Regions from separate parts of the Neobacillus sp. B24 genome, predicted to be linked through region 4. Evidence: predicted binding sites of a transcription regulator. Region 4 holds the regulator's gene; each other region holds the start of a gene.
What was found. The regulator Rex, encoded in region 4, represses fermentation and respiration genes when NADH is low (regulators of the CRP and FNR family bind a similar motif). The targets are predictions, from matches to a motif close to TTGTGAAATATTTCACAA.
Positions count from the first base shown of each region.

Region 1 (5,015 bases), 2.3 Mb from region 4:
TTCAGCGATTGTTATCATCGATGAGTTTGACCGTGCCGGTATCCCCTTTTATATCAAAGACCATAACATCCGATTCTTTTCCCATTGGGTAGTAAAGGACATCTTGAACTTCATGCGCTTGTCGTTCAATGACCGAAAGTTGTCCGTTTTTATGGAAATCTATAAAAGGTTGAATCTTTATTTATCGAAGGAACAAGTGGCGGAACTTACTCGAAACTTTGCGAAGAATTCTGTGTTCCAGCAATTGCTGCTGGTATCGAATGTAAAGGATTATCAGGTTGAACGGATCCGGGAGTATCAGCAAATTTTTCAAAATATGAGAGGGAGTTCACCGCTAAATGCAGTCCGGACCATCCGCTATGGATTAGGCTATGAAGACACTCTGATCAAAATGTCCGAGGAATTGGGGTTTAACGAAGATGCTCTGTTGGGCATTCTTTCCACCCTGGAGGTCATCGCCGAGCCGCTGGCTACGATGGAGGAGTTTGCAGAGAGACTAAACCATCTACAAGCTTTGATGAATGCTGCTAAAAACAACAAAAATCAAAATGTGGTCACGCTGTCTACCTTTCACAGCTCCAAGGGAATGGAGTTTAAGAGAGTCTATATGATTGACCTTATTCAGGGGATTATTCCTTCGCATGATGATGTTAATCAATATGATGAGGGAAACCCAGGGCTGTTAGAAGAATCGGTCCGGTTGTTTTATGTGGGAATGACCAGGGCTGAACTTCACTTGGAGCTGTTAACATATCGAGAACGGTTCGGGAGTGCAGTGGAGGTATCGCAATTTGTGGATGCCGTACGAAATATTATTGCTCCTCCTGCTAAAAAGTCGCCACCTGCTAAAAAAGGTGGAGGAAAGAAAGCACGCCCCCACTCCGGGAGCGTAGTGGAAGTTAGGGACACAGAAAAAGGCTGGCAAAAGACTATGAGCAGTTTGGCGATGGAGATTGAACAGTCGTTGCAAAAACAAAGTGAAAAATGGTCTCATAAGGATAGAAAGAGTTAGAGAGAGAGGTGTTGTGCCGTGACCAATCATACATTCGTGTATCCGGTGCTTGAAACGGAGAGACTGCATCTTCGGGTGTTAACGCTGGATGACGCCGCTAAAGTAATGAAGCATTTTGCTGATTCGGAAGTGACAAGATTTATGGATATTGAGCCTTGTAAGGATTTGAGTGAAGCAGAGGAAATTATTCAATATCATATAGATGATGCCGGCTGCAGATGGGGGATTTTTGAAAAAAGTGAAAATCAATTTGCGGGGACCATCGGTTTTCATTACTTGAGAAAAAAGGATGGGGAGTTCATCGCTGAGATTGGATTTGATTTGTCGAGGACATACTGGGGCAAAGGGTACATGACCGAAGCCATTACTGAAGTGATTAGGTTTGGTTTTTCACAAATGGGGTTAACGACCATTGATGCGACGGTCGAACCCGAAAATGAAAAATCATTAAACTTAATGAGCAAGCTAGGTTTTAAGCGGGATAAAGAGTTAAGAGATAACTTGGTATACTTTTATTTAAATTCTGGGGGACATAAATGAAAATAAGGTTGAACGGTGGATTTCACAACGAGGTTTTTTACGATGAGGGATCAAACAAGGTAATTAGAATCTCTGAAACTAAGAAAACAAAAGAGATGGTTGGGCAGGAGCTGCAATGGATGCAGCATTTATATAGTAAGGGAGTGCCTGTACCCAAACCTGCTATGATAATTGAAAGCGAAGGTGGACGGGTAAGAACCTCTTTTGAGTATATTAATGGAAAGGCAATTGATGTGACGAACTCAGCCCATTGGAATGTGGGGATGTTCCAGCAAATGGGAAAAATTGCTGGAAAAATGCATGCCTTATCAAAGGATTTTTATTTGGAGGAGGTTCATCGCCCTCAGTGGACGGAGGAGAATCCTGACGTTTTTCAACTTAGAGGTAAATTAAGTACTTGGCTCTTGGAGAAGTATGACTTGTTGATGGAGCGGCTGTATGCATTTAAAATTACTCCGGATAATTTTGGACTTATTCATAATGACTTTCATCAAGGTAACCTGATCATCCGGGACGAAGCTAGTATAACTGTCATTGACTTTGATGAATGTTCGTATAATTGGTTTGCCCAGGATATAGCGGTTTGTTTCTATCATGCGTATTGGCAGCATGACTCTTTCAATGGTGATGGTGAAGCGTTTTGTAGTACGTTTTTACGTCATTTTTTCGATGGGTATATGGAGGAAAATTTGCTTCATCCTGATACGGTGGAACAAATTCCGATTTTCTTAAAACTGCGGGAGATCTTTTTGTATTCCTTATTCATGCGGAAATGGGATATGAATAGCTTAGAAGATTGGCAGAAGTATACCTTGCGGGACTTGGAAGAGCGGATTAAAAAAGAAACAGTTTATGCTGGTATTGGTGATTTTTCGGAATTTATTTAGTGGCTTCGGACAAAATGAATGAAAATTTGAAGCGAAACTGTCCGTAAGAAAGCAATAATCATGCAACAATAAAAAATTAAACGAAGAGGAACTAGAGAATATCGAGTATTTTGTGAACGGGTACGAATAGTACCAAACACGCACTGTCGATTGATGATAAAAGACGAAAAAACGGGAACTGCAGTTAATTTAAATTCACTCCAAGGTACTGACCAGATTCGGTTGGTGCCTTTTATTTTTGCGATAACCAAGAAAACGCTTCAAAAACGTTAAAAGAATGTTCACAGGTGCTGCGGGAAAAAAGGAGTACAATGAATATGTAAACAAGTTATGTGAAAATATTCACAAAGTAGAGTTTGGACAAGTCATCCAGATACACAAAACAAAAGGTGGTTAAGATGGGGGAACTTTCAATTAGTGCATTACTTATTCGATTTGTTTTAGGGGGATTGGCAGTTGTGGCATCCACGATTGTCGCTAGAAAGTTAGGGGAGAAGGCAGGCGGAATTTTTGCCGCATTTCCTGCAGTTTTTTTGGCAGCGCTATTAACGGCGGGACTAGACCTTAAGGGCGAGGACCTTGTTTCTCAATCCATTACACTCTCAAAAGGGGCAATGGTGGGAATGGGCATCAATATTCTCGTGGCGATTATCGCCGGTTTCCTTTTAAAAAAATATGGTTTGAAAAAGGGACTCATGCAAGTGCTAGGGTGCTGGTTTGTCGTCTCGATGGTCGTTGTTGCGATTACTTCCTACTAAGAAAGGTTGTTCATCATGAATAAAGATTTATTGTTACGTTTTCTACTAGGCGGGGCAGCTGTAATGGCCAGCTATTTAATAATCGTTGTTTCACCTTGGGAAATCCTAGGCGGCATCTTCGCGGCATTTCCGGCCGTGATGATCACCGCAGTGCTAATGACAGGTGTTAAATCGGGTACTAAGAATGCTGCGAAAATTGCCAACGGTTCAGTTTATGGCATGATTGGCGGGATTATTTGTGCCGCGACTGTTTATTTATTCTTAAAATGGAGCCATAACTGGGGCTTAAGTATGTTAGTTGGTTTGCTTTTCTGGCTCGTCAGCTCTGTATTGGTTTCAACTTTGAAGGAGCGTCTTGCTCCTATTAAAATCAAGCCCTTTAGCGGCAAGATGGCATTGGCAGATTCCCGTTTAAGGCAACACAAATAGGTTTATAACGAAGCACCAGGCTCTTCCGCTAATGGGGAAAGGCCTGGTGTTTTATTTATTGAAAATAATCTTATAAAAATACCGCGAAACAAAAGGCATCAATCCATATCGAGGAATAAGTTTAAAAAGTGACTTTACAGCAATTTTTAGAATTCCCGTTTTTGTTAGCACAAAATCAATAAAAATATGGCTAAACAACAGAAGGAATCGATAATACCAGCCTGACTTTGAGGATGTAAGCATTGCAATAAAAGATAAAAATAAGCTGTATAATGGTGCAATATTAAAATGCTCAGTCCAAGAATGATAGCGCCCGCGCCCGAATCGGATGAGACGGAATTTCGCAAAAACAAACATCAGTGTAACCCAAACAACATCAATCGACCAATAATGAGCCATCTTCAGTGCCCAGCTTTTACGAGCATCAAGCGCCTTTTTCAGACTATCGCTAATAAAGAAATAGACATTTAGTAACACAGGAGTATAGATGGATTTCCACCAATAAACTTTATAAATCCCCAAGTACTTAAATAACTGCTCAATATAAAAATACATAAGGCTAATACTGACCTTCCATACCCAGTTCTTTCGAAAGAACGTTAAAAATGTTGCTGTAACGGGAACATAAAATCCTTGGGATAGAACGGCTCCCAAGATGGCATCAAAAAAACGCTTTTTCATGATGCCAGGCTTGTATCGATACCCATGAAACAAATTGAGGGTGAAATACTCAAATAAATAGGCCAAGCCCGTATTGGTTAAAAATAAGATCCAAACATCCTTCTTGTTCCTCCGGCTTAAAGTAATCATGAACATTACAATATGGATGGATGCCAATATTAAGAAGGGTATAGAGTTTTTGCTGTTACGAATTCTCTTCATTTTCATACCAGTCACCGTTCACTTTCTATATAGTGCTAGCCTATGTCAATATGAACAAAGCCATTCATAGAATAGCAATGGTGAAATGTGGACTACCCGTACGCATGGCCAATATGGGATGTTTCCCTACATGAAAGGACATAATGAAGGCAAGGGAAATTTTTCAGCAAGGGGGATTGCACATGGAATGTCCGGAATGTGTTTACACCAATCCGGAAGGGGTAAGGTTCTGTATAAGCTGCGGCACCAAATTTTCCAAGGATGATGGGAATGTAGACCCGAACAGTTTGTTTTATGAATTTGCTACATACGTAGACACGATACCGAAAATGAATCGCTCGGTAGAGCCCAAAATGCAAAATATTTTTTCCAGAGTGTTTCGTGACCATAGTGAACTTGAAGCAGAACGGCTGTTTATTGTGGGCACAGCCATTACCACACCTAAACTGGAAGAAGTAAAGGAAACATGGCCAAAACCTTGGCTGTTTGCAAGAATTTTCATCATTG
Region 1 is NZ_AP035777.1:3,390,914-3,395,928, reverse strand. It holds gene ACZ43M_RS16650 (ATP-dependent helicase) at 1-1,012, shown strand, start outside; gene ACZ43M_RS16645 (GNAT family N-acetyltransferase) at 1,031-1,552, shown strand; gene ACZ43M_RS16640 (phosphotransferase enzyme family protein) at 1,549-2,439, shown strand; gene ACZ43M_RS16635 (DUF3147 family protein) at 2,838-3,197, shown strand; gene ACZ43M_RS16630 (DUF3147 family protein) at 3,213-3,626, shown strand; gene ACZ43M_RS16625 (hypothetical protein) at 3,678-4,508, opposite strand; gene ACZ43M_RS16620 (PrsW family intramembrane metalloprotease) at 4,691-5,015, shown strand, end outside.
Region 1: the regulator Rex is predicted to act here: its motif matches at 2,770-2,787, upstream of ACZ43M_RS16635 (DUF3147 family protein).

Region 2 (5,015 bases), 2.3 Mb from region 4:
AATTAGGCAATAGCTATCCTTCATCAAAAGGCTTTAATATCGTTGCGGACCACTTTGGTAAAGGTCAGGCAATGCCGGCAACGATCGTGATTGAAACTGACAAAGCGTTAAATAATAATGAGTCGCTTGCAGTCATTGATGACGTGACAGAGCGGCTAAAAAATATTGATGGTGTCAAGCAGGTTTCTTCAGCAACACAGCCTTTGGGCAAGCAAATAGAAGATTTCTATGTTTACAAACAGATGGGCTCTGTAACCGATGGGGTTTCACAGACGCAAGATGGTGTGGACCAAATAAATGATGGATTGAAACTGGCTCAAGAAAAGCTGGGGAGTGCTGATTTTTCCCAGGTGGGTCAAATGGTTGACGGAACTGCCAAGCTTCAAGACGGCTTGACTGCCTTAACAAACGGGTTAAAGCAAATCCAAAATGGAATTGATAACGGGTCAAGCAATTCTCAAACTATTAGCAATGGTATTGCTGAAATACAAACCAATCTCACAAAAGTGAGCGGCGGCGTATCACTTCTAGCTGAAAATTATGGAAAGCTGCAGGCTGGATACGCAGAGATGGGCACACACTATCAGGGGGCAGCACAGGCGCTCCTAGGAGTAAAAGGTGCACTCTCACAAATGCAAACCATGGTAGCAGCTGTTGGTCAGAGTTATGAAGGTGCCGAAAGTGATGCGAATTTCCAAGGGTTAAAGCTAACGATTGACCAATTATCATCATCCTTAAGTCAAATTACACCTGAAGGAATGGCAGAATTAAATAAGAATTATAATGCGGCAACCGCCGGTTTTGCTGAAGCCAATAAGAACCTGGGTGCCATGAGCAGCGGTTTATCGCAAATGGCAGACGGCTTGAAGCAACTTCAAAGCGGTCTGGGCAAAGCCTCTTCCGGAATCGGCACAATCGTCACCAATATGAACAGTGTCAACGCTGGGCTTGGCCAGATGAAAAATGGGCAGCAACTGTTGGCGGACGGTCTTAATGGGTTCAGTGACTTTGGTGAACAGCTGTCACAAGTTAATGGCGGATTAGAGCAAATTTCTGATGGACTTGGGCAGACCAATGGATACTTGAATCAATATAAAACTAATAAAACCTTCTTTATGCCAATAGAAGCCCTAGAAAACAAAGATTTTGAACAATCATTGGATACCTTTATGTCTGATGATAGAAAAATTACGAAGATGATGGTAATCTTGGAAGCTGACCCTTATTCAAAGGATGCTTTAAGCACCATCAATAAAATTAATACTGAGGTTTCTGCAGGACTAAAGGGCTCTAAACTAGCAGATGCGAAGTTTGGCACCTCCGGACCTAGCGCAACAACGAAGGACATGAATGATGTCTTGAGCCGGGATCTCAATAGAACAACAACAATCGTCATCATTGGCGTATTATTGGTACTGTTCTTTGTTATCCGGTCATTCTGGACACCAGTGTTCATCACAGCATCACTTTTGGGAGCCTACTATGCAGCGATGTTTATCATCAACTATATTTTCATAGACTTAAAGGGGTATGAAGGAATTTCTTCGTTCGTTCCATTCTTCTCGTTTATCATTATTGTGGCCTTGGGGGTTGACTACAGTATTTTCTTGATGATGCGCTTTAAGGAGTACCCTCACATGTCGCAGAAAGAGGCCATCGTGTTGGCTTCCAGACATATCGGCGGTGTCATCATCGCAGCGGTAATCATATTAGGAGGCACGTTTGCCACACTGATGCCATCTGGTATCATCCTTTTATCTGAATTGGCGATCGCAGTCATTACCGGACTGGTCGTACTATGCTTTGTCCTGCTGCCAATCTTCTTACCGGCAATGATTGCTTTGCCAAGTGCTTTGTCGAATTTATTTTCTAGAAAAGAGAGGAACCAGCAAGTCTGGAGCGAAATGTAATATAGGTTTTACAAATGAACCGGTCGTCTATTTAGGATGGCCGGTACTTTTTTATGTATAAAGAGATGATTTCCCCCAACTATATGAAGATCACAGAATTATGACTGGGAGCGATTTTTCAAGCAATATCAGAAAATGAAGGAAGAAGGTATTTGCTTTGTGGTGGCAAGCGGCAATCAGTACTATCAATTGAAATCCTTTTTTGACGATTTTCAAGATGAGCTCTGTTATGTTGCCGAAAATTGCATTTGTTGTGGGATGAAAATGGTCTAGAATGGTGTCCAAAAACGCAAATAATTTATGACGTATTTATGAAAAGTGTAATTTTGTGATTTACTTCACATATTAGGTTCTCCTAAACCCATATTCTTTAATTTGTGGATAGAAAAAAGGTTTTAGGAGGTCTATTTTTTATGAGTATGTTTTGTCATCAATGTCAGGAAGCTCTGAAAGGTACTGGCTGCAACTTACAGGCCGGGGTATGTGGAAAGACAAGTGAGGTTGCTAATCTTCAGGATTTGTTAATTTATACATTAAAAGGAGTTGCCTTGTATAATCAACAGGCACGCCAAGCCGGCATTCACCAGCCAAAGACAAATCGTCTGATCATCGAAGGTCTGTTCTCGACGATTACCAATGCCAATTTTGATGAGGTTTCGATTTCCACTCGAATCCAAAAAGCTTTGCAAGAGCGTGAAGCTATTAAGGGTGGTCTAATCAAGAGCGGGGCTTTAGAAGAGCGTCTATACCCAGAGTATGCTACTTGGACAGGGGATCGTAGTGAATATGTAACTAAATCGGAAGAAAAGCAGGTCGGTATTTTCTCAACAGAAAACGAGGATGTACGCAGCTTACGTTCCCTAGTCTTATTTGGGTTAAAAGGTATGGCAGCCTATGCTGAGCATGCTCAAAATTTAGGGTATGAAGATGAGGCCATTTTTGAATTCATCGAGAAAGCTCTTATTGCAACGGAAGATGACACATTAACTGCGGATGAACTTATCAGCTTAGTAATGGAAACGGGCAAAATTGGTGTCGATGTGATGGCATTGCTGGATAAGGCCAATACAACTTCTTACGGACATCCTGAAATGACGGAAGTAAATATTGGTGTACGTAACAACCCAGCCATTCTGGTTAGTGGTCATGATTTGAAAGACTTTGAAGAATTGCTCGAGCAAACGGAGGGAACAGGGGTTGACGTATATACTCACTCTGAAATGCTTCCTGCTAACTATTACCCTGCTTTCAAAAAGTATGATCATTTCGTCGGGAACTATGGAAATGCTTGGTGGAAGCAAAAAGAAGAGTTCGAAAGCTTTAACGGTCCAGTATTATTTACAACAAACTGTATTGTACCCCCTAAAGCAAGCTACTCACATCGCATTTATACAACAGGGGCTACTGGATATCCAGGATTTATACATATTCCTGACCGTGAAGAAGGCAAGAAAAAGGATTTCTCAGCAATCATTGAACATGCGTTAAAGCTGCCAGCTCCAATAGGAATCGAAGAAGGAACCATCGTTGGCGGATTCGCACACAATCAAGTGGTCCAATTAGCTGATCAAGTCGTCGAAGCTGTAAAAATGGGCGCTATCAAAAAATTCTTTGTCATGGCTGGTTGTGACGGTAGAATGAAGTCACGTTCCTATTATACTGAATTTGCTGAAACCCTTCCGAAGGATACGGTCATTTTAACGGCTGGCTGTGCCAAGTATCGTTACAACAAGCTTCCGCTTGGAGACATCGGTGGTATTCCTCGTGTGCTCGATGCCGGACAATGCAATGATTCCTACTCCTTGGCAGTAGTTGCTATGAAACTAAAAGAAATCTTTGAGTTAAATGATATCAACGAATTACCAATCGAATATAACCTTGCCTGGTATGAACAAAAGGCAGTTATTGTTCTTTTGGCATTATTATATCTAGGTGTGAAAGATATTAAATTAGGACCTACACTTCCAGCGTTCCTATCTCCAGGTGTCGCCAAAGTCCTTGTTGAAAACTTTGGAATCAGCACCATTTCTACAGTCCAAGAAGATATGGAAGCATATATGGATTTGGCTTTAGCTTAATCAAAAAAGACATGTAAACTAGCAGTTTTACATGTCTATTTTTTGTAAAATCTACTCCACCTCATGATGAACAACCCCATTTACCATTATTCTTCCTTTATAAAACAAGTATTTGTTAAAATGGAGTTAATAGGTGCGAAAGCAGTGATAAGAGTGATAATTAAAAATATATCTAAAAAATTATATCGAAGGCTGATTTTGGGAGATTTAATTTTCGGTAGTAAAAGCAGTTTGTTACTACTTCTACTTTACATAATGTTGTGGAGAGTGTTGTACAGTATTACAAAAATCGGTCAATTGAAAACGAATATTCCGATCTTTTTAGGACTCCTCTTTTTGCTGTTATTAACGTTTATCTATATTTTTATTATTTATCGCAGCCATATGAAAAAGCACTGGCTATTCCAAGCCGGGAGTCAGCTTGAAATCAATGGGGAGCAATTGGTTGTTGTATCAAGTCATACCGGTGAGCGTCATATTTTTTCCATGGAAAATTTAAAAAAGATGAAGGAAAATAAAAAATGGTATTTCCTATATTATGACGATCATACGTTTATCCCGATTTCAAAATTGTCTCATGAACATCTTCCTATTGTTAAGACCATGCGCCCTCTATACTGGAAATGGACAGGAAGTTTCCTTTTATTCATTACCATCGCAGGCGTTTATTTTGTAGGTTCCAATGCTGTTCATTTTAACGGGGTGCTAGCTTGGAAAATAAACGAGTTAAAAACAGATACAAAAATAAAACTGAGCAATGAAAATTTTTATAAGACAAAGCTGGGTGGGATCATGGATTCCGTGAAAGCAGAGATGGAATTAGAACCCTATTTAATGACAGATGATTTAAAAATTGAATTCCAGCAGGATGGGACAATTACCAGTATTGAAACCTATATTTATGGGTTCGACCAAAACAAGAAATTGCAATCTGGTTATTTAATTTATTTCGATATAACAAAGGACAAAAAGGTAACCGTCCATAAACAAGATTGGAAGGGACAAGGAACAACTATCTATGACCACA
Region 2 is NZ_AP035777.1:2,605,264-2,610,278, forward strand. It holds gene ACZ43M_RS12875 (MMPL family transporter) at 1-1,910, shown strand, start outside; gene hcp (hydroxylamine reductase) at 2,324-3,988, shown strand; gene ACZ43M_RS12885 (hypothetical protein) at 4,256-5,015, shown strand, end outside.
Region 2: the regulator Rex is predicted to act here: its motif matches at 2,237-2,254, upstream of hcp (hydroxylamine reductase).

Region 3 (5,015 bases), 2.0 Mb from region 4:
AAGAATAACATACTACAAATTTTTAAAGAGCGTATGAAGAATAAGCATTGTTCACAAAGAAGTAAAAAACACCAATTCCAGTTTGGAATTAGTGTTTTGCAGGTTGTTGCCATTGTGCTGTAATCATTTGATAGGCAAAATCAACTTTTTCTTGACTTGGCGGCTCAACATCCTTTAATGGATATTCATGCCCGAGTGCTTCCCATTTATAGACGCCCAGTTTATGGTAGGGGAGAATCTCAATTTTTTGGATATTTTCAAGGGTGCCAATAAATTCCCCGAGCTGTTTGAGATCTTCAGGATCATCGGTCACAGTTGGAACAAGGACATGGCGGACCCAGATTGGTACTTTTCTGTCTGATAAAAATTTGGCAAATTCAAGAATGTGGTCATTAGCCATACCGGTTAGCTTAATATGCTTTTTACGGTTAATATGCTTTAGGTCAAGCAAGATTAAATCCGTATATTGTAGCAGTTCCTCCAGTTGTTCGATAAACAACTTGGAATGGGAAAAGCAGCCACCGGAAGAATCAATCGTAGTATGAATACCTTTTTTCTTACATTCTTTAAATAATTGGATGAGAAAGGGAACCTGCAGTAACGGCTCGCCGCCGCTGACAGTAATCCCGCCGCCTGATGCTTGAATAAACGGGAGATAGGATTCCAAATCATCCATGATTTCGGAAACAGTCATTTGTTTGCCAGTGCCGATTTCCCAAGTGTCAGCGTTATGGCAAAATTGGCAGCGCAGCAGGCAGCCTTGTGTGAACACAATATAGCGAATTCCCGGGCCGTCAACCGTTCCCAATGTTTCAATTGAATGAATATTTCCGTTCATGATGATTCTTCTCCCTTCGATTAAAAACCGGAGCCCCCGTAATAAAGGGGCTCCATTCCTTATTATAGTGACTCGTGGAAGGTACGGTTGATGACATCGAGCTGTTGTTCTTTTGTCAGTTTGATGAAGTTAACCGCATATCCAGATACACGAATGGTTAATTGCGGGTAAAGTTCAGGATGTTCCATAGCATCCAATAATGTTTCACGGTTAAAGACGTTTACATTCAAGTGATGACCTGTTTTGATTGCGTATCCATCCAAGATAGATACTAAATTTCGCACTTGGCTTTCTTCTTCTTTTCCTAATGCCTTAGGAACAATGGAGAAGGTATTGGAAATTCCGTCCATTGCGGAGCTATAGGGCAGCTTGGCAACCGAAGATAGGGAAGCTAATGTTCCTTTTGTATCACGGCCATGCATTGGGTTAGCACCTGGTGCAAATGGTTCCCCGGCACGGCGGCCGTCAGGCGTATTACCAGTTTTCTTGCCGTATACTACGTTTGATGTGATCGTCAAGATTGATAAAGTATGAACAGAGTTGCGATAAGTTTGATGCTTGCGCAATTTTTTCATAAAGCTTTTCACAAGTTCAACGGCAATGCTGTCAACACGGTCGTCGTTATTGCCGTATTTAGGGAAGTCGCCCGTTGTTTCAAAGTCAACAGCCAAACCGTTTTCATCACGGATGACTTTTACTTGTCCATACTTGATTGCACTAAGTGAGTCTGCTGCAACACTTAAACCGGCAATGCCAGTTGCCATCGTTCTTAAAATTTGTGTATCATGCAGTGCCATTTCAATTCTTTCATAGCTGTACTTATCATGCATATAATGGATGATGTTTAAGGTATTAATGTAAAGACCGGCAAGCCAATCCATCATCTGATCAAATTTTTGCATGACTTCTTCATAATCTAACACATCAGAAGTAATTGGTCGATAATCTGGGCCGACTTGTTTTTTCAGTTTTTCGTCGACACCACCATTGATAGCATACAGCAGGGCTTTTGCCAGGTTGGCACGGGCGCCGAAGAATTGCATTTGTTTTCCGATTTCCATCGCGGATACACAGCAGGCAATCCCGTAATCATCACCGTATTCTAGGCGCATAATATCATCGTTTTCGTACTGAACTGCACTTGATTTGATTGACATCTTTGCACAATACTTTTTAAAGTTTTCTGGCAGCTGCGTTGACCATAATACAGTTAAGTTTGGTTCTGGAGCAGGGCCCAGATTATCAAGTGTATGAAGGAAACGGAATGAGTTTTTAGTCACAAGCGGACGTCCGTCAATGGCCATCCCGCCGATTGATTCTGTTACCCAAGTTGGGTCACCGCTGAATAATTCATTGTAATCAGGAGTACGGGCAAATTTAACGAGACGAAGCTTCATGACGAAATGGTCAACTAATTCCTGTGCTTCTTGCTCAGTTAATGTACCGTTTTCCAAATCTCTTTCAATATAAATATCAAGGAAAGTAGAAACACGTCCAAGACTCATTGCAGCACCGTTTTGCTCCTTAATAGCAGCAAGATAGCCAAAATATAACCATTGGAATGCTTCAGTTGCATTTTTTGCAGGTCCAGAAATATCATAGCCGTAGCTTTCTGCCAGTTCTTTCAATTCTTTCAAGGCGCGATATTGTTCAGAAAGCTCCTCGCGTAGGCGAATGTTATCCTCAGTCATGACCTTGCTTGTATTATTGAAATCTTTTTGTTTTTCTTTCATTAAGAAATCGACACCATATAAGGCGACCCGGCGGTAGTCACCGATGATTCGGCCGCGTCCATAGGCATCTGGAAGTCCAGTGATAATGCCGGCTTTACGGGCAAGCAGCATTTCGCTTGTATAGGCATCAAATACACCTTGGTTATAAGTCTTGCGGAACTCGGTGAAAATTCGTTCAATTTCCGGATTTAATTGATAGCCATATGCTTCGCAGGCTGCCTTAGCCATGCGAATGCCGCCAAATGGTTGAAGTGAACGATTAAAAGGCTTATCAGTCTGGACACCAACGACTTTTTCTAGGTCTTCATCAAGATAGCCAGGGCCATGAGAAGTAATGGTGGAAACTGTTTCGGTATCCATTTCAAGAACGCCGCCTTTTTCACGTTCTTGTGATGTAAGACCCATTACTTGATCCCATAGTTTGTTAGTAGCTTCAGTTGCGCCAGTCAAAAAGCTGTCGTCGCCTTCATATGGTATAAAGTTTTTTAAGATAAAGTCGCGGACGTTAACTTCTTTTTGCCAAACTCCAGTTTTAAAACTTTTCCATTGTTCCATTTTAAATCACCTCATATTTTAATTAACGAATATAACAGAGTTGAAGTATCTCTCACACCTTGAGTATAACAGCTTTCTATAGTAATAAAGGGAGCATTTGTTAACATTTTGTGAAATAGTGAACATCCCTTGGTTTTTCGGGGTTTTTTATGAATAATTTATGAACATTAATACGAGGTTGTTAAAACTGTATTATAAAAAATATAGTTGGTGTTTCATGTGTTATATAATTGAATTCCCTGAGAAATCAACATTTACATAGTGTTAAACTATATAACAGCACAAAAAAACAGGAGAAACATTTACTAAGTATGTAGTAGGAGGTAATTTTCGAATTATGAAAGGTAGTTTCATAACACGTTTGAATGGATTTTTATCTCAAACATGTCATGAAAGGTAATTTCATAACACGTTTGAATGGATTTTTATCTCAAACACGTCATGAAAGGTAATCTCATAACGTGTTTGGATGGATTTTTTTCTCAAACATGTCATGAAAGGTAATCTCATAACGCGTTTGGATGGATTTTTATCTCAAACACGTCATGAAAGGTAGTCTCATAACACGTTTGGATGGATTTTTATCTCAAACACGTCATGAAAGGTAGTCTCATAGCACGTTTGAATGGATTTTTATCTCAAACATGTCATGAAAGGTAATCTCATAACGCGTTTGGATGGATTATTTTCTCAAACATGTCATGAAAGGTAGTCTCATAACACGTTTGAACGTATTTTTTTCTCAAACACGACATGAAGGACATTTTCATAACTTGTTTGTATAATTTTTACATAAGACACGCCAAGAGAGTTGTTATTGGGATTTTTTCTTTTGGGTGGAGGATTTAAATTGATTAATCCCCTGTTGATTTGAGCGGAAGGCACGCAGACTCCTGCGGGAGTACAGGGCAGGGGAGATCCCGCAGGCGCTTTATACCGAGGCTCTCCGGCACGCCCGCGGAAGGCCAAGCTGCCTGGAGCGCAAATCAACAGCCAGTTGCAAGGACTATGTAATAGTAAACTTTACCTAACAAGTATGGTCGTTTAGAAAAAATAAAAAGCTGTCGAATGTTTTTTTCGACAGCCTGAGGAGACACATTCTCCTGTCTGTTAATCCACGACAATATCGGCAATCATTGGCCCATTGTGGTCGCGGGTGGAATGAACTTCGCAAATTAAACGATAGGTTCCTTCCTTGTCAAATTGAAGATCTACTACAGTCTCTTCCCCTTTTTTTACAGTTCCTTTTATATCTGTTCCTTCAATATAAAAGGGATGTTCTTCTCCGTTGATTCCGGCAATATACAATTTTACTTTTTCGCCTTTTTCAAGCGAGATGGAACCGGGGTCCCAACGGTATGCTTCAATTTGCTTGCCATTTTTCAACTGTGATTTGAATTCAACCGTCACCATGTGAATCTCGCGGATTTTGCTTTCTTCTACTTGATTAAAAACCGCAGCATCACCAGCTTTTAACATAAACCATGCCGAAACGGTTGCCAGCATAACTCCAATTGCCAAAAAGAATAATAGCGTTTCTTTTTTTAATACTAAAAATTTCACCCCAAACCCTCCTCCAGAATTTGTCCTAATCTATACATATGCCTATAGGGTAAGGAAACTTGTCTACTTTTTTAATTTTTAATGAGAAAAAAAAGAGGTGTGGTTTTAAGGGGGAGGAATCTGTCAACAATAGTGGATAGACTGCAGATGACGGAAAAGTATTTGTTTTTATTTCCTGTGGAAACGTTTATAGTAAAATCAGGAAAGAAAAATTAGGTGGTCGTATTGTTGGTTATAAAAAAAGATAAAGTTTTTAAAATGCTCAAATTTGTTTTTCCATTATTTTTGCTAGTTTTTGCGGTGAATGAAATTAAAAAGTTTATCGG
Region 3 is NZ_AP035777.1:3,682,032-3,687,046, reverse strand. It holds gene pflA (pyruvate formate-lyase-activating protein) at 89-838, opposite strand; gene pflB (formate C-acetyltransferase) at 901-3,126, opposite strand; gene ACZ43M_RS18055 (cupredoxin domain-containing protein) at 4,237-4,689, opposite strand; gene mprF (bifunctional lysylphosphatidylglycerol flippase/synthetase MprF) at 4,918-5,015, shown strand, end outside.
Region 3: the regulator Rex is predicted to act here: its motif matches at 3,235-3,252, upstream of pflB (formate C-acetyltransferase).

Region 4 (5,015 bases):
ATTCGCTTCCCTTGAAGCGCGGAGCATGAACCCTGCACAGGCAATGCCGATTTCCAATCGAGATAGTGTTAACACGATGCCGACAGCAACGGCAATGCCCCTATCCTTCGGTCCGATCGGATAGGCAAGTGCTCCTTTATATTGAATTTCCGCAGTCGGCAGCTCCGAAGTCCCCATTTTCCATTTGATTCGGTTAATATCGTAGCTGTTTCGTTTTTCCTTCTCTTTATCTCCTGGCAGCCAGGATGGTACAACAAACGTGGACACCTTATCAGTACCTGAGATTTTCGCAGTGACAACCGAATAATCGGCATGCGCCGCCGAGCAGAAGAATTTATTGCCGTATAATCGATAGTACTTTCCATCCGGAACTGCTTCCAGGACATTGGCAGGCAAATCAGAACCACCCTGAATCTCGGTCATAAACTGGGCGCCAATCGCAAATTCTCCGTTCACCCCCTCTTTTGTATGCATTAAAACATCATACAGTTCAGGGCAGGCTTCGTCCCGGAACTGATCCAAAAGCGCCACCAATCCATGTGTACACGTTAACGGACAGGTTACACCAGCTTCACCCAATTGATGGATCAACATTCTTTTCAAAAAGCTTTCCCAAGCGGGCATTTTGCTAGAAAAAAGCCCTTCTCCAAAGATTTCGGATTCCAATTGGTGAACTTCCTGCGGCCGGACAATTCGGTCAATACGATGATTAAACGCATCATAATGGAGCATGTACGGACGCACCTCAGGGCGTGCGATCCGCTCAGCTAACCTGTTCCATTTAGAAGAAGCAGTAGGAGAAAATGCCAGGAGCTTTTCGTGAATTTCCTTAAACCTGCCGCCGAGAAATTTTTCTGCGGCCTTTTGCAAAAAAGGTTCATCACGATACCAATCAAGATTGTCACGCTTTTCGAGAAATTCATCAAAGCTGTAAGAGTTTTCTCCTCTTGTTTCAGATTCTTGGGAAACGAGTTTCATAGAATGGTCACCCTCCACAACAATTATTCGTAATTTTCAAATTAATTGTAAATGTAAGGATATGGAAACGTCAAATAGAAGCAGGCAACAAAAAAGGTCTGACAAAGTCAGACCTATCTATAGACAATTATCGATGTGCCCTGCGAAAGCGATATTGGGTCCACTGGTAATGAATAAAACAACCGATACAAAAACCAAGAATCGCAACAGTTGCCGCTGCTGCTACCATAATCGTAAATATATACCCGATTGCATTCCAGCCCAATAAAAAGCCGGCAAATCCGAAGGTAAGGCAGGATACAGCAATTTTTTGATTAAATTGCTGCTGCTCCCAATCTTCGGGAATATATTCCTTAGGGTCTTTTCTTAAAAATAATTTTGCAACTTGCATAACCGGATTGTATCCGAATAATAGTCCTGAAAGTCCAGCCAACAATGGGATTAATAAGATCCATTCCTGACCTGATACCCATGTTAGAATCACACTTACTACAATCGTCAACTGATTTGCTTTGACAAGCGGTCGAGGGATTGAACGAACTGAATTTTCTACTCCCACTTTAATTCCAACCTTTCATATTGGATTTATATACTATATTATCCCGTTTTCATCATTTTGTATAGTAAAATAAAACAAAAAGGGCTTTTCACCTATTTTGTGAAAAACCCTTAAAACAGTTATTCTTCTATCTCTTCATCATTTGGATAATGCTTTAAAAAGTAAACGAGTGATTGCAGTTCAACCGCCAAGTCAATATGATGAACACGGATACCTGGTGGAACGTTTAACCGTGCCGGCGTAAAATTTAATATCCCTTTTACATTGGATTTGACAATCTGGTCAGTAATTTGCTGGGCAACAGGAGCTGGAACCGTAAGGATAACTACTGGAATATTTTCTTCAAGTAAACGCTGCTCCAAATCAGCCATATCATAAATCGGAACATCACCGATGGACGTGCCGATTTTCCCCGGATCCACATCAAACGCACACTCAATTTTGGTATTATTATTTTTCAAAAAATTATAGTGTAAAAAGGCAGTGCCGAGATTACCGACCCCAATCAACGCCACCTTAGTCAATTCGTCCTGATCTAGCGTTTTACTAAAAAAGCTTAACAGGTAATTCACATTGTATCCGTAGCCCTTTTTCCCAAGCGCACCAAAGTAGGAAAAATCACGGCGGATTGTTGCTGAATCGACCTTTACCGCTTCACTTAACTCCGCTGAGGACACACGCTGCTTCCCGGAAGAATGCAAGTTCTTCAAAAATCGATAATACAAAGGCAGCCGTTTTGCCGTGGCCTGCGGTATTTTCGTTGTTTCGTTAGCCATACTCCTACCCCCCCGCTATATATTTCGTTTAAAATCACCATTTTTGCCGCCTGTTTTTTCAACTAGGAAAGTCGGTCCAATAACCATACCTTTATCCACGGCCTTGCACATATCGTACACAGTTAAAGCGCAAACCGACGCCGCTGTCAGCGCTTCCATTTCAACACCTGTGCTGCCCTTCGTTTTAACCGATGCCTCTATATGTAATGTATACTGTTGCCGCTCGGTCTTTTCCCAAGAGAAAATGACATTCACGCCAGTCAGCGGAATCGGATGGCACATCGGAATAAGATCCCAAGTCTTTTTTGCAGCCATCACCGCTGCTACTTGAGCCACCGCTAATACATCGCCTTTTTTCATTTCGTGATTCGTTACTTTTTCATAAATCTCATTACTAACAGTTATGCTAGAACGGGCAATAGCGGTGCGTGCCGTTTCCGGCTTGTCACTGACATCGACCATTTTAGCTCTGCCCTCTTCATTAAAATGAGTAAATTCAGCCATAAAATTATTGCCTCCCTTCAAAATGATACAATATTTTCACATAAATGTGTGTGAAACTTTGAACTTTTATTTACAAATTTATGCTAGCCCCGCTTTATTGCCGACTATCAAGGAATACGGTACACTAATTATAGCAATAGAGGTGACAAAAGATGATTTTATTACAGGTTAATCAATTACAAAAATATTATGGTGCTGACCTTATTTTATCCAATATAAAGCTGGAATTACAAACTAGGGACCGGGTAGCCCTCGTCGGACGGAACGGAGCAGGCAAATCAACGCTTTTAAAAATAATTGCCGGTGAACTGGGACATGATGGCGGGGAAATCATCAAACCAAAGGATGTTACCATTGGGTATTTGGCTCAGAATACCGGTCTTGAGTCCAATCTTTCGATTTGGGGTGAAATGCTGACTGTCTTCGAAGGTCTGCTGGATATGGAGAAATCGCTGCGCAGACTTGAGGCACAAATGGCCGACCCTAATATCTTTGAGGATTCAGTAAGGTACGATAGAGTATTAAAAGAATATGACCAGCTTCAAGTGAAATTTAAAGAACAGGGCGGCTATCAATATGAAGCTGATATTCGTTCCGTTCTGCACGGTTTAAATTTCTCTGACCATTCATTAATGATTTCCAGCCTAAGCGGCGGGCAAAAAACTCGTTTGGCATTAGGCAAGCTCCTGTTAACTAAGCCTGATATTTTAATATTGGACGAGCCTACCAACCATCTTGATATTGAAACATTATCCTGGCTGGAACAATATTTGCAGGGCTATGACGGCGCAATTTTGATCGTATCCCACGACCGTTATTTTTTGGATAAAGTAGTTACCCAGGTTTATGAAGTTTCACGCAAACAAATACAACGTTTTCCTGGTAACTATAGCTCTTATCTTGATCAAAAGGCCGCCAATTATGAACGTGATATGAAGCTTTACGAAAAGCAGCAGGAAGAGGTTGCTGCATTAAAGGATTTCATTCAGAGAAACATAGCGCGCGCCACAACAACGAAGCGGGCGCAAAGCCGGCGGAAGAAGCTTGAAAAAATGGACATAATGGACAGGCCGCTAGGCGATGAAAAATCAGCCTCTTTCTCGTTTGAAATAGAGCGGCAAAGCGGCAATGATGTGTTAACAGTTGATTCGCTTGCCGTCGGTTATGAAGGCGAAAAGGTGTCTGAAGGCATTTCTTTTCGTGTCTTTAGGGGCGACAGCATTGCCCTTGTTGGACCGAACGGCATTGGCAAATCCACCCTGTTAAAAACCATTATCAAAAAGCTGCCGGCGCTGGCCGGAACGATTTTCTACGGAACCAATTTATCCATCGGTTATTACGATCAGGAACAGGCCAATTTGACCTCGAATAAACGGGTGTTGAACGAGCTGTGGGATGAATACCCGCTCAAACCGGAAAAAGAAATTCGTACGGTGCTTGGGAATTTCCTATTTACCGGTGATGATGTTTTGAAGAATGTTTCTTCATTAAGCGGCGGCGAAAAAGCGCGCCTCGCTCTTGCAAAGTTGATGCTTGAAAAAGCAAATGTGCTAATTTTAGATGAGCCAACCAACCACCTTGACTTAGATAGCAAGGAAGTTTTGGAAAATGCATTAATTGATTATCCAGGAACGCTTTTGTTCGTCTCCCATGACCGGTATTTTATTAACCGAATTGCCACGAAGGTATTGGAGTTAAGTCCGGAGGGCAGCACAGAATTCCTTGGCGACTACGATTATTACGTTGAGAAAAAGCTCGAGCAGGAAGAACTGGCTGCATTGGAGCTTGCCGCCTCCCAGAAGAAAACAGCTTCACTTGAGCCTGTGGATAAATCAAGTTATCAACAGGATAAAGAATCAAAAAAACTGGAACGTCAGCGAAAGCGTAAATTAGAAGAGATTGAACTGCGGATTACACAGCTTGAAGAGCAAATCGAAGACTATGAGCAGCAATTATGTGACCCTGAAGTATTTCAGGATCATGAGAAAGTGCTGGAGATTAATCTGAAAAATGAAAAAGCAAAGGCCGAACTCGATGAATTAATGGAGGCATGGGCCCAATTAGCTGAATAATAGAGATTGCCGGGCCTGATTGAGCCCGGTTTTTTGTTTTTTGGGGGTTGAAATATAGATGCTGGCGATTTTATCTACAAATTTTTGAGGGATATCTACATATCTACAATTGCGATATTTTCAAAC
Region 4 is NZ_AP035777.1:292,220-297,234, reverse strand. It holds gene ACZ43M_RS01605 (acyl-CoA dehydrogenase family protein) at 1-978, opposite strand, end outside; gene ACZ43M_RS01600 (DUF4395 domain-containing protein) at 1,106-1,537, opposite strand; gene ACZ43M_RS01595 (redox-sensing transcriptional repressor Rex) at 1,657-2,313, opposite strand; gene moaC (cyclic pyranopterin monophosphate synthase MoaC) at 2,329-2,817, opposite strand; gene ACZ43M_RS01585 (ABC-F family ATP-binding cassette domain-containing protein) at 2,970-4,889, shown strand.